One region of the Spirillospora sp. NPDC048911 genome, then DNA from elsewhere that is predicted to be linked to it. Evidence: riboswitches for the same ligand, from Rfam matches in the RefSeq annotation. Region 1 holds a riboswitch; the other holds the start of a gene.

Region 1 (5,161 bases):
GTTCGGCGGCGGGGCCGTCGGCGTAGCGGACGGCCAGCAGCGCGTACATGTGGTCGAGGGCCCCGAAGGCCTCGCCCGCAACCGCGGGGAGCGAGCCGTCCGAGACCGCCGCCTCGACCACCGGCTCCCACCACAGGTCGGCCGGGTTCGCGTCCTCGTCGTCGCCGCCGAAGTCGCGGCGGAGCCGGGCCCGCACCTGGCCGGACACGCCGGGGTCGGACAGGCCGCGGCGCCAGACCTCGCGGGCCTCGTCGCCGCGGCCGCGCAGCGGCAGCGTGCGCGCGAGCAGTTCGGTGGCCAGCGGCCCGACCTCGGCGTCGGCGGCGGTGCCGTCGTCGCCGAGCGCCGCGCCGAACGCGCCGATGGCCTGGTCGAGGTAGGAGATGCCGAGGGCCACCGCCAGCCGCGCGTAGGCGTACGGGGCGGACTCGCGGTCGATGAGTTTCAGGCCCGCGGTCAGCACGCGCTGGGCCCGCGCCGGCTCGCCGCGTTCGAGCAGCCGCTGGGCGAGGTCGTGGGCGGCCACCGGGCCGTACTCGGGGTCGCCGGTGCCGATCGCGGCCTCCCAGTGACCGCGCGCGGCCTCGAAGTCACCGGCGTCGTCGGCCAGCCGTCCGAGCGCCAGGAAGGCCGGCGGCAGGTAGGCGCGGGTGCCGAAGTCGACCACGGCCTGCCACGCGGGGCCGGCCTCCTGGTGCTCGCCGGCCCGTTCGTGGGTGAGCGCCAGGTGGTAGGCGGCCCGCGCCCCGTACTCGGGGTCGCCCGTCGAGATGGCGGCCCGGTCGGCCGCCCGGGCCCCGGCCACGTCCCCGGAGTCGTCGAGGACGACCGCCAGCCCGAGCGCGGCCTGCGCCCGCTCCGGCGTGTCGCCCAGCGCGAGCACCTCTTCGTACAGCCGGGCGGCCCGGCCGGCCTCGCCGTTCTCGGCGAGCCGCCGGGCCTCCTCGCACAGCCGAGCCGGATCGTCAGGCGTCTTGCTCATGCGGCAGCCTTCTGGGGATCGAATGGTCCCCCGAGCCTACCGAGACGGGCGCCTCCGGCCCGGGACGACACCCGGATCCGGCCAAGAAGATCACCGATTCCGCGATCAGTCCTCGAACGCCTCCGGCGGCGGGCACGAGCACACGAGGTTGCGGTCGCCGTACGCCTGGTCGACGCGGCGCACCGGCGACCAGTACTTGTCCTCGCGCAGCGCCGGGACGGGGTAGGCCGCCTCCTCGCGGGTGTAGGAGTGCTTCCAGTCCTCGGTGACGAGGCTCGCCGCGGTGTGCGGGGCGTTCTTCAGCGGGTTGTCGTCGCGGTCGTAGGTGCCGTCCGCGACCCGCTCGATCTCCCGGCGGATCTCGATCATGGCGTCGACGAACCGGTCGAGCTCGGCGAGGTCCTCGCTCTCGGTCGGCTCGATCATCAGCGTGCCCGCCACCGGGAACGACAGGGTCGGCGCGTGGAAGCCGTAGTCGATCAGCCGCTTGGCGACGTCCTCGGCGGTGACGCCGGTCTCCTTGGTGATCTTGCGGAGGTCGGCGATGCACTCGTGCGCGACCAGCCCGTTGCGCCCGGTGTAGAGCACCGGGTAGTGCGGGGCGAGTCGCGCGGCCAGGTAGTTGGCGCCGATGATGGCGTTCTCGGTGGCCTCGCGCAGGCCGTCCGGGCCCATCATCGCGATGTACGCCCAGGAGATCGGCAGGATGCCGGCCGATCCCCATGGCGCGGCCGAGATCGGCCCGACGCCGGTCTCCTGCGGACCGGCCTCCGCGCGCAGCGGGTGGTTGGGCAGGAACGGCACGAGGTGCTCGCGCACGCCGACCGGGCCGACGCCGGGGCCGCCGCCGCCGTGCGGGATGCAGAACGTCTTGTGCAGGTTGAGGTGGGAGACGTCCGAGCCGAACTCGCCCGGCCGGGCCAGGCCCACCAGCGCGTTGAGGTTGGCGCCGTCGACGTAGACCTGGCCGCCCGCGTCGTGCACGGTCTTGCAGGTGTCGGCGATGGTCTCCTCGAACACGCCGTGCGTGGACGGGTAGGTCACCATGATCGCGGCGAGCTGGTCACGGTACTTGTCGATCTTGGCGTGCAGGTCGTCGAGGTCGATGTTGCCCCGGTCGTCGCACTTGACCACGACGACCTTCATGCCGGCCATGACGGCGCTGGCGGCGTTGGTGCCGTGCGCCGAGGACGGGATCAGGCAGATGGTGCGGCCATGGTCGCCGCGGGAGGCGTGGTAGCCGCGGATGGCCAGCAGCCCGGCGAGCTCGCCCTGGGAACCGGCGTTCGGCTGGACCGACACCTTGGCGTACCCGGTGATCTCGGCGAGCCAGGACTCCAGCTCGCCGATCAGCTCCAGATAGCCCTGGACCTGCTCGCCGGGCGCGAACGGGTGGATGTCCGCGAACTCGGGCCAGGTGATCGGCTCCATCTCGGTGGTGGCGTTCAGCTTCATCGTGCAGGAGCCGAGCGGGATCATCGACCGGTCCAGCGCGATGTCGCGGTCCTGCAGCCTGCGCAGGTAGCGCAGCATCGCGGTCTCGGAGCGGTGCGCGTGGAACACGGGGTGGGTCAGGTAGGGGCTCTCCCGCCGCAGCGCCTCGGGGATCGCCTCGGGGATCGATTCCGTGCCCGGCTCGGGCGCCCGCTCCACCCCGAACGCGGCGAGCACCGCGGCCACGTCGGAGGCGTCGGTGGTCTCGTCGCACGCGATCGCGAGGTGGTCGTCGTCGACCAGGCGCAGGTTGCGGCCGTTCTCCAGCGCCTTGGCGAGGATCTCCCGGGCGCGCCCCGGCACCCGCGCGAGCACCGTGTCGAAGAAGGAACCGTGGACGACCTCGACGCCCGCCCCGCGGAGCCCCTCGGCGATCTCGGCGGCGTGCCCGTGCGTCCGCCCGGCGATCGCCGCGAGGCCCTCCGGCCCGTGGTAGACCGCGTACATGCTCGCCATGACGGCGAGCAGCACCTGCGCGGTGCAGATGTTGCTGGTGGCCTTCTCGCGCCGGATGTGCTGCTCGCGGGTCTGCAGCGCCAGCCGGTACGCGGGGGTGCCGTCGGCGTCGACCGAGACGCCGACCAGGCGGCCCGGCAGCTGCCGCTGGATGCCCTCGCCGACGGCCATGTATCCGGCGTGCGGGCCGCCGAAGCCGTACGGCACGCCGAACCGCTGCGACGAGCCGACGACGATGTCGGCGCCGGACTCGCCCGGCGGCCGCAGCAGGGTCAGCGCGAGCAGGTCGGCCGCGACGACCACCTGGGCGCCGCGCTCGTGCGCGGCGGCGGTGACGGGCTCCAGGTCGCGGACCGCGCCGGAGGCGCCGGGGTACTGCAGGAGCACGCCGAAGAAGTCGCCCTCGGGCAGCCCGCCGGCCACGTCGGCGACGACCACCTCGATGCCGAGCGGGACGGCGCGGGTGCGGATGACCTCTTTCGTCTGCGGCAGCGCGTCGGCGTCGACGAGGAAGGCGCCCGGCTCCTTGCGCTTGGACACCCGGTGGGCCAGCGCCATCGCCTCGGCCGCGGCGGTCCCCTCGTCCAGCAGCGAGGCGTTGGCGACCGGCAGCCCCGTCAGGTCGCTCACCACGGTCTGGAAGTTGAGCAGCGCCTCCAGGCGGCCCTGCGAGATCTCCGGCTGGTACGGCGTGTAGGCGGTGTACCAGCCGGGGTTCTCCAGGACGTTGCGCAGGATGACGCCGGGCGTGTGCGTGCCGTGGTAGCCGAGGCCGATCATGGACCGGACGACGGTGTTCCTCGCGGCGAGCTCGCGCAGCCGCGCGAGGGCCCGCGGCTCGCTCAGCGCCGCCGGCAGGTCCAGCGGCCGGCCGGTCCTGATGGCGCCGGGCACCGCGTCGTCCATCAGCGCCTCGGCGCTCGAATAGCCGATGGCCGCCAGCATCCGGGACTGCTCGTCGGGAGACGGCCCGATGTGCCGGTCGGCGAACGTGGACCGTGGGTGCTGCGGCGACGCCACCGGGGCGAAGTACTGGGCGGTCATAGGGGAAGCCTCCTGGGCTGCTGCGGTCGCTCAGGGCCACCATCGGCCCGCGCTGGGCCGATGGCCGGTCTCCCCCTCTGTCATGGGCACCTGAGAGCTTCACCCGCGGAACGGGGTTTCCCCTTCGGTGAGACCCCGCCCCCTCTGCCGAGGAGAAGGACGCCTGCTTTCCAGAGGTGCCTCGCCCAGCGGTCCTTTTGCCTGAGAGGTTCCGGGGAGGGTTGCCCCTTCGGCGCTCCGCGCTGGCGGCGTGGAGTCTCTCCCGCACAGGGTCGACGGCATGTCCAAAGGGAACTCTATCCAACGACGGCCGAAACGATCGACGCGGCCCGCTCCCCCGGCCCATGATCGGCCGTCCGGGGCGGGACAAGTACGATATTCACAGCTCACGGAGCCATCGACCGGCCGGGAGCCAGGGGGCGAGAGGAACAGGTGAGCGCTGTGTGGCCGCGCGGGGCGGGAGCGCATGCCCCGCTCGACGAGGCGGCGCCGTGTCTGGGACGCTGATCACAGTGAGAGTTCCGGACGGTGGTGCGGCGTGACCCAAGGCGTGACGCACGGGACGAGGCAGGGCGCCCCCGAGGCCCCGGGAGAGGCGCCCGAGGGCAGGCCCGGCGCCGCCGTCGTTCCGGTGGACGAGCCCGCCCGGCCCGACCGCATCCGCCGCCCGGGCGACGCCCTGCGCTTCGCCGCCGCGGTGGCCGGGCTCGCCGCGATCCTGCTGCTGGTCTCGATCGCCAAGGGCACCACGCACGGCCTGCAGAGCGACATCGTCGAGGGCACCGCGCACGCCCCGCGGTTCCTGCTGACCATGGCCACGCTGGTCTCCAGCTTCGGCGTGCTGGCCGTGCCGGTGGCGTTCTCGATCGAGCGCCTGTTCCACAAGGACGGGGTGCGGGTCGCCATCGCCCTGCTGGCCGCCGTGATCGCGTTCGGGCTCACCATCGTGCTGGACGACTGGGTGGTCCCCGCGGCTCCCGGCGGCGTCCTCGACTCCCTCATCTGGGGCGGCACCGAGACCGCGCCCGTGCACACCGACATCGCGCCGGTCATCGCGTTCGTCACGGCGGTGGGCATGGCCGGCCGGACCCGCTGGCAGGCCGCCACCTGGACGATGATCGGGCTCGCGGCGCTGACCGGCCTGACCGCCTCGTACGCCTCGGTCGCCGCGCTGGCGGCCACCTA
Region 2 (5,161 bases), on a different contig from region 1:
CCCCGGCCAACCAGTACAACGTCGACTACTCCCTCCTCGGCGGAGCGCGGGTCGAGCCGCTGCTGCGCCGGATCCGCAACGGCATGGCGGGCGCCGGAATGTACGTGGAGTCGGCCAAGGGCGAGTGCAACCTCGGGCAGCACGAGATCGCGTTCCGCTACACCGACGCCCTGGCGACGTGCGACAACCACGTGCTCTACAAGACCGGCGCCAAGGAGATCGCCGCCCAGGAGGGCATGTCGATCACGTTCATGGCCAAGCCGAACGAGCGTGAGGGCAACTCCTGCCACATCCACATCTCGATCAGGGGGACGGACGGGGCGCTGGTGATGGCGGGCGACGGGCCGTTCGGGCTGTCCAAGATCGGCGAGCACTTCATCGCCGGCCAGCAGGCGGCCCTGCGCGACTTCACCCTGCTGTACGCGCCCAACATCAACTCCTACAAGCGGTACCAGCCGGGCTCGTTCGCGCCGACGGCGATCAAGTGGGGGGTCGACAACCGCACCTGCGCGCTGCGGCTCGTCGGCCACGGCCCGTCCCTCCGCATCGAGAACCGCGTCCCCGGCGGCGACGTCAACCCCTACCTCGCGGTCGCGGGACTGATCGCCGCCGGGCTGCACGGCATCGAGAACGAGCTGCCGCTGGAAGAGGCGTACACCGGCAACGCCTACTCCAGCGAGGCCGAGACCGTCGTCGGGACGCTGCGCCACGCGGCCGAGGACTGGAACCGCAGCGCCCTGGCCCAGGAGGCGTTCGGCAAGGAGGTCGTCGACCACTACGCCAACTACGCCCTGGTCGAGCTGGACGCCTACGACCGGGCGATCACCGACTGGGAGCTGCGCCGCGGCTTCGAGCGCCTGTGACAGCGCCCGTGCCCCAAGGACATGACCGAGGAACCATGACCGACTTCGATGTGATCAACCCGGCGACCGGGAAGGTGGTCGAGACCGTCCGGCTGGCCTCCGCCGAGGAGACCGACGCGGCCGTGGAACGCGCCAAACGGGCCTTCGAGGTGTGGCGGTCCGTGGCTCCGGGCGACCGGGCCCGGCTCCTGCGCGCGTTCGCCGCCACCGTGGACGCGCATGTCGAGGAGCTCGCCGCGCTGGAGGTCGCCAACGCGGGCCACCCGATCGGCCAGGCCCGCTGGGAGGCCGGGAACGTCCGCGACGTCCTCACGTACTACGCGGCGGCGCCGGAACGGCAGTTCGGACGCCAGATCCCCGTGGCGGGCGGCCTGGACGTGACGTTCGCCGAGCCGCTCGGCGTCGTCGGCGTCATCGTGCCGTGGAACTTCCCGATGCCGATCCTCGCCTGGGGCATGGCCCCCGCCCTCGCGGCGGGCAACTCCGTGATCGTCAAGCCCGCCGAGCTGACCCCGCTGACCGCCCGGCGGATCGGCGAGCTGGCCCTGGCGGCGGGCCTGCCCGAGGGCGTCCTGCAGATCCTGCCCGGCGCCGGGCCGGTCGCCGGGGCCCGGCTGGTCGAGCACCCGGACGTCCGGAAGATCGTCTTCACCGGCTCCACGCGCGTCGGCAAGCAGATCATGGCGGCGGCCGGTCCGCAGGTGAAGCGGGTGACGCTGGAGCTGGGCGGCAAGAACGCCAACATCGTCTTCGCCGACGCCGACCTGGAGAAGGCCGCGGCCACCGCGCCGTACGCCGTCTTCGACAACGCGGGCCAGGACTGCTGCGCGCGGTCCCGGATCCTGGTCGAACGATCCGCTTACGACCATTTCATGGAGCTTCTCGAACCCGCTGTCCAGAACGTCGTCGTCGGCGATCCGGGCGCCCCGGAGACCGAGGTCGGCCCGCTCATCAGCGCCGCCCACCGCGCCAAGGTCGCCTCGTACGTCCCCGAGGACGCCGTGGCCTTCCGGGGTTCCGCGCCGGACGGCCCCGGCTTCTGGTTCCCGCCGACCGTCCTCGCCACCCCGTCCTACGACACCCTGCCCGCCTGGCGCGAGGAGGTCTTCGGCCCTGTCGTGACCGTCGTCCCGTTCGACGACGAGGACGACGCCGTCCGGATCGCCAACGACACCCCGTACGGCCTCGCGGGCTCGATCTGGACCCGCGATCTCGGCCGCGGCATCCGCATGGCCCGCGGTGTCGAGGCCGGGAACCTCTCGGTCAACTCCCACTCGTCCGTCCGCTACTGGACCCCGTTCGGCGGGTTCAAGCAGTCCGGCCTCGGCCGCGAGCTGGGCCCGGACGCCCTGGACGCCTTCACCGAGACGAAGAACGTCTTCATCGCCACCGAGTAGACACCACCGGCTGAGGAGAGAGATGCAGCGCTTGCAGGACCGGGTCGCCGTCGTGACCGGCGGGGCCAGCGGGATCGGCTTGGCGACCGCCCGGCGCTTCGCCGCGGAGGGCGCCCGGGTGGTCGTCGCCGACCTCGACGAGGCCGCGGGCAAGGCCGCCGCGACCGAGATCGACGGCCTGTTCGTCAAGGTGGACGTCACCTCCGAGCCGGAGGTCGAGGCCCTCTACCGGGCGGCCCACGACGCCTACGGGCGCATCGACGTCGCGTTCAACAACGCCGGCATCTCGCCGCCCGACGACGACTCGATCCTGGCGACCGGCCTGGACGCCTGGAAGCGCGTCCAGGACGTCAACCTCACGAGCGTCTACCTGTGCTGCAAGCACGTGATCCCCTACATGCGCGAGCAGGGCAAGGGCTCGATCATCAACACCGCCTCGTTCGTGGCGGTCATGGGCGCGGCCACCTCGCAGATCTCCTACACCGCCTCCAAGGGCGGCGTGCTGGCCATGTCGCGCGAGCTGGGCGTCCAGTTCGCCCGCGAGGGCATCCGAGTGAACGCCCTCTGCCCGGGCCCGGTCAACACCCCGCTCCTCCAGGAGCTCTTCGCCAAGGACCCCGAACGCGCCGCGCGCCGCCTGGTCCACATCCCCGCCGGCCGCTTCGCCGAGGCCACCGAGATCGCCGCCGCCGTGGCGTTCCTGGCGTCCGACGACGCCTCGTTCGTCACCGCCGCCGAGTTCCTGGTGGACGGCGGCATCTCCGGCGCGTACGTGACCCCCGTATGACCCTCGCCTGACCACCCTCTGACAGGTGGTCCAGGGGGCGAGAGCGCTGCTAGCCTGGGGCGCAGCCGATGATCCCGTGCGGGAGAGTGCCCTGGCAGCCGGCCAGGGACGCCGAAGGAGCAAATCCTCCCCGGAACCTCTCAGGCCCACGGACCGCGCGGACGAGGCGACCTCTGGAAAGCGGGGACCACGCGTCCCCCGCCGAAGGTGCAAGCCCCGCCGCGTCTCCCGCGGGGTGAAGCTCTCAGGCTCCGATGACAGAGGGGGAGGCACCGACGAGCCCGGTGCGCGGGTGAAACGATGGGAATCACGCGCGCCCGCGAACAAGGAGCCGACCCATGTCACCCAAGAAGACGCCGCTCTACGACGTCCACGCGGACCTCGGAGCGAATCTCGTCGACTTCGCCGGTTACCTGATGCCGCTGCGGTACGCGAGCGAGACGGCCGAGCACGCCGCGGTGCGCACCGGCGCCGGGCTCTTCGACCTCTCCCACATGGGCGAGATCTTCCTCAGCGGGCCCCAGGCCGGCGTCGCCCTCGACCACGCGCTCGTCGGCAACCTGTCGCCGATGGCGGTGGGCAAGGCCCGCTACACCATGATCTGCGCGCATGACGGCGGCGTGCTCGACGACCTGATCGTCTACCGGCTGGCCGACGAGACGTGGATGGTCGTGGCCAACGCCGCCAACGTCGCGGTGGTCCGGAACGCCCTGGTCGAGCGGGCGCAGGGCTTCGAGGCGCGGGTGGACGACCGTTCCGACGCCTACGCCCTGATCGCCTTGCAGGGGCCCCGGGCGCAGGAGATCCTCGCCGCGTTCACCGACGCGCCGCTGCCCGAGCTGAAGTACTACGCGATCTTCGCGGCCAAGGTGGCGGGGGCCGACGCGCTGCTCGCCCGGACGGGCTACACCGGCGAGGACGGCTTCGAGCTGTTCGTCGACTCCGGCGACGCCGTGGCGCTCTGGCGGGCGCTGGCCGAGGTCGAGGGGGTCGTCCCCTGCGGGCTCTCGTCCCGTGACACGCTTCGTCTCGAAGCCGGCATGCCGCTGTACGGCAACGAGCTGACCGCCGAGACCTCCCCGTACGAGGCGGGCCTCGACCGCGTCGTGAAGCTGGACAAGCCGGGCGACTTCGTCGGCAAGGCGGCCCTGGCGGCGCAGGCCCAGACCCCTCCGGGCCGCAGGCTCGTAGGCTTGGTCGCGCGCGGCCGGCGCGCCCCCAGGAAGGGCTACGAGGTCGTCGCGTCGGACGGCACGCCGTGCGGAATCGTGACGAGCGGCGCTCCGTCGCCCACACTGGGCAAGCCGATCGCCATGGCGTACGTCGACAGCGGCGTCACGGAGACCGAGCTCGCGGTGGACGTCCGCGGGCGGCGGGAGCCCGTCGACGTGGTGGCCCTGCCGTTCTACAAGCGTTCCTGACACCGGTAAAAACCTGAACCTGGGAGAGAGAACTATCGTGAGCGTTCCGGAGCAGCTCCGTTACAGCGAAGAGCACGAGTGGGTGTCCGGCCTTGAGAGCGAGGACGGCATCGTCACGGTCGGCATCACCCAGCACGCCGCCGACGCCCTCGGCGAGATCGTCTACCTGGAGCTGAGCTCCGGCGAGGGCGACACCGTCGAGGCGGGCGAGACCTGCGGCGAGGTCGAGTCGACCAAGTCGGTCAGCGACCTGTACTCCCCCGTCAACGGCGAGATCACGGCGATCAACGCCGCCGTGATCGAGGAGCCCAAGGTCATCAACGATGACCCGTACGGCGAGGGCTGGATCTTCAAGGTCCGGGTCAGCGACGAGCCGGGCGACCTCCTCGACGCCGAGGCGTACGCCAAGCTGATCGAGGAGAGCTGAGCATGACGACCCTGAACGACTCGCTCGCGGCGGTCGACCCCGAGGTCGCCGAGGCGGTCGCCCAGGAGCTCCACCGGCAGCAGTCGACCCTCGAGATGATCGCCTCGGAGAACTTCGCGCCGGTCTCGGTCCTGGAGGCCCAGGGGTCGGTCCTCACCAACAAGTACGCCGAGGGCTACCCGGGCAGGCGCTACTACGGCGGCTGCGAGTACGTCGACGTCACCGAGCAGCTGGCCATCGACCGGGCCAAGGAGCTGTTCGGCGCC

What was found. A riboswitch is a leader RNA that binds a small molecule or an ion and turns the genes downstream of it on or off. The one in region 1 is predicted to bind glycine.
Region 2: it holds a riboswitch for glycine, as region 1 does, so the genes downstream of both, gcvT (glycine cleavage system aminomethyltransferase GcvT) here and gcvP (aminomethyl-transferring glycine dehydrogenase) in region 1, are expected to answer to the same signal.

The regions. Positions count from the first base shown of each region.
Region 1 covers NZ_JBICUD010000004.1:687,882-693,042, forward strand. Annotated here, with positions in the region: gene ACGFNU_RS21880 (tetratricopeptide repeat protein) at 1-982, opposite strand, end outside; gene gcvP (aminomethyl-transferring glycine dehydrogenase) at 1,088-3,976, opposite strand; glycine riboswitch at 4,045-4,155, opposite strand; glycine riboswitch at 4,156-4,251, opposite strand; gene ACGFNU_RS21890 (flippase-like domain-containing protein) at 4,515-5,161, shown strand, end outside.
Region 2 covers NZ_JBICUD010000007.1:534,786-539,946, forward strand. Annotated here, with positions in the region: gene ACGFNU_RS32085 (glutamine synthetase family protein) at 1-863, shown strand, start outside; gene ACGFNU_RS32090 (aldehyde dehydrogenase family protein) at 899-2,260, shown strand; gene ACGFNU_RS32095 (3-oxoacyl-ACP reductase) at 2,283-3,047, shown strand; glycine riboswitch at 3,117-3,213, shown strand; gene gcvT (glycine cleavage system aminomethyltransferase GcvT) at 3,386-4,468, shown strand; gene gcvH (glycine cleavage system protein GcvH) at 4,506-4,895, shown strand; gene glyA (serine hydroxymethyltransferase) at 4,898-5,161, shown strand, end outside.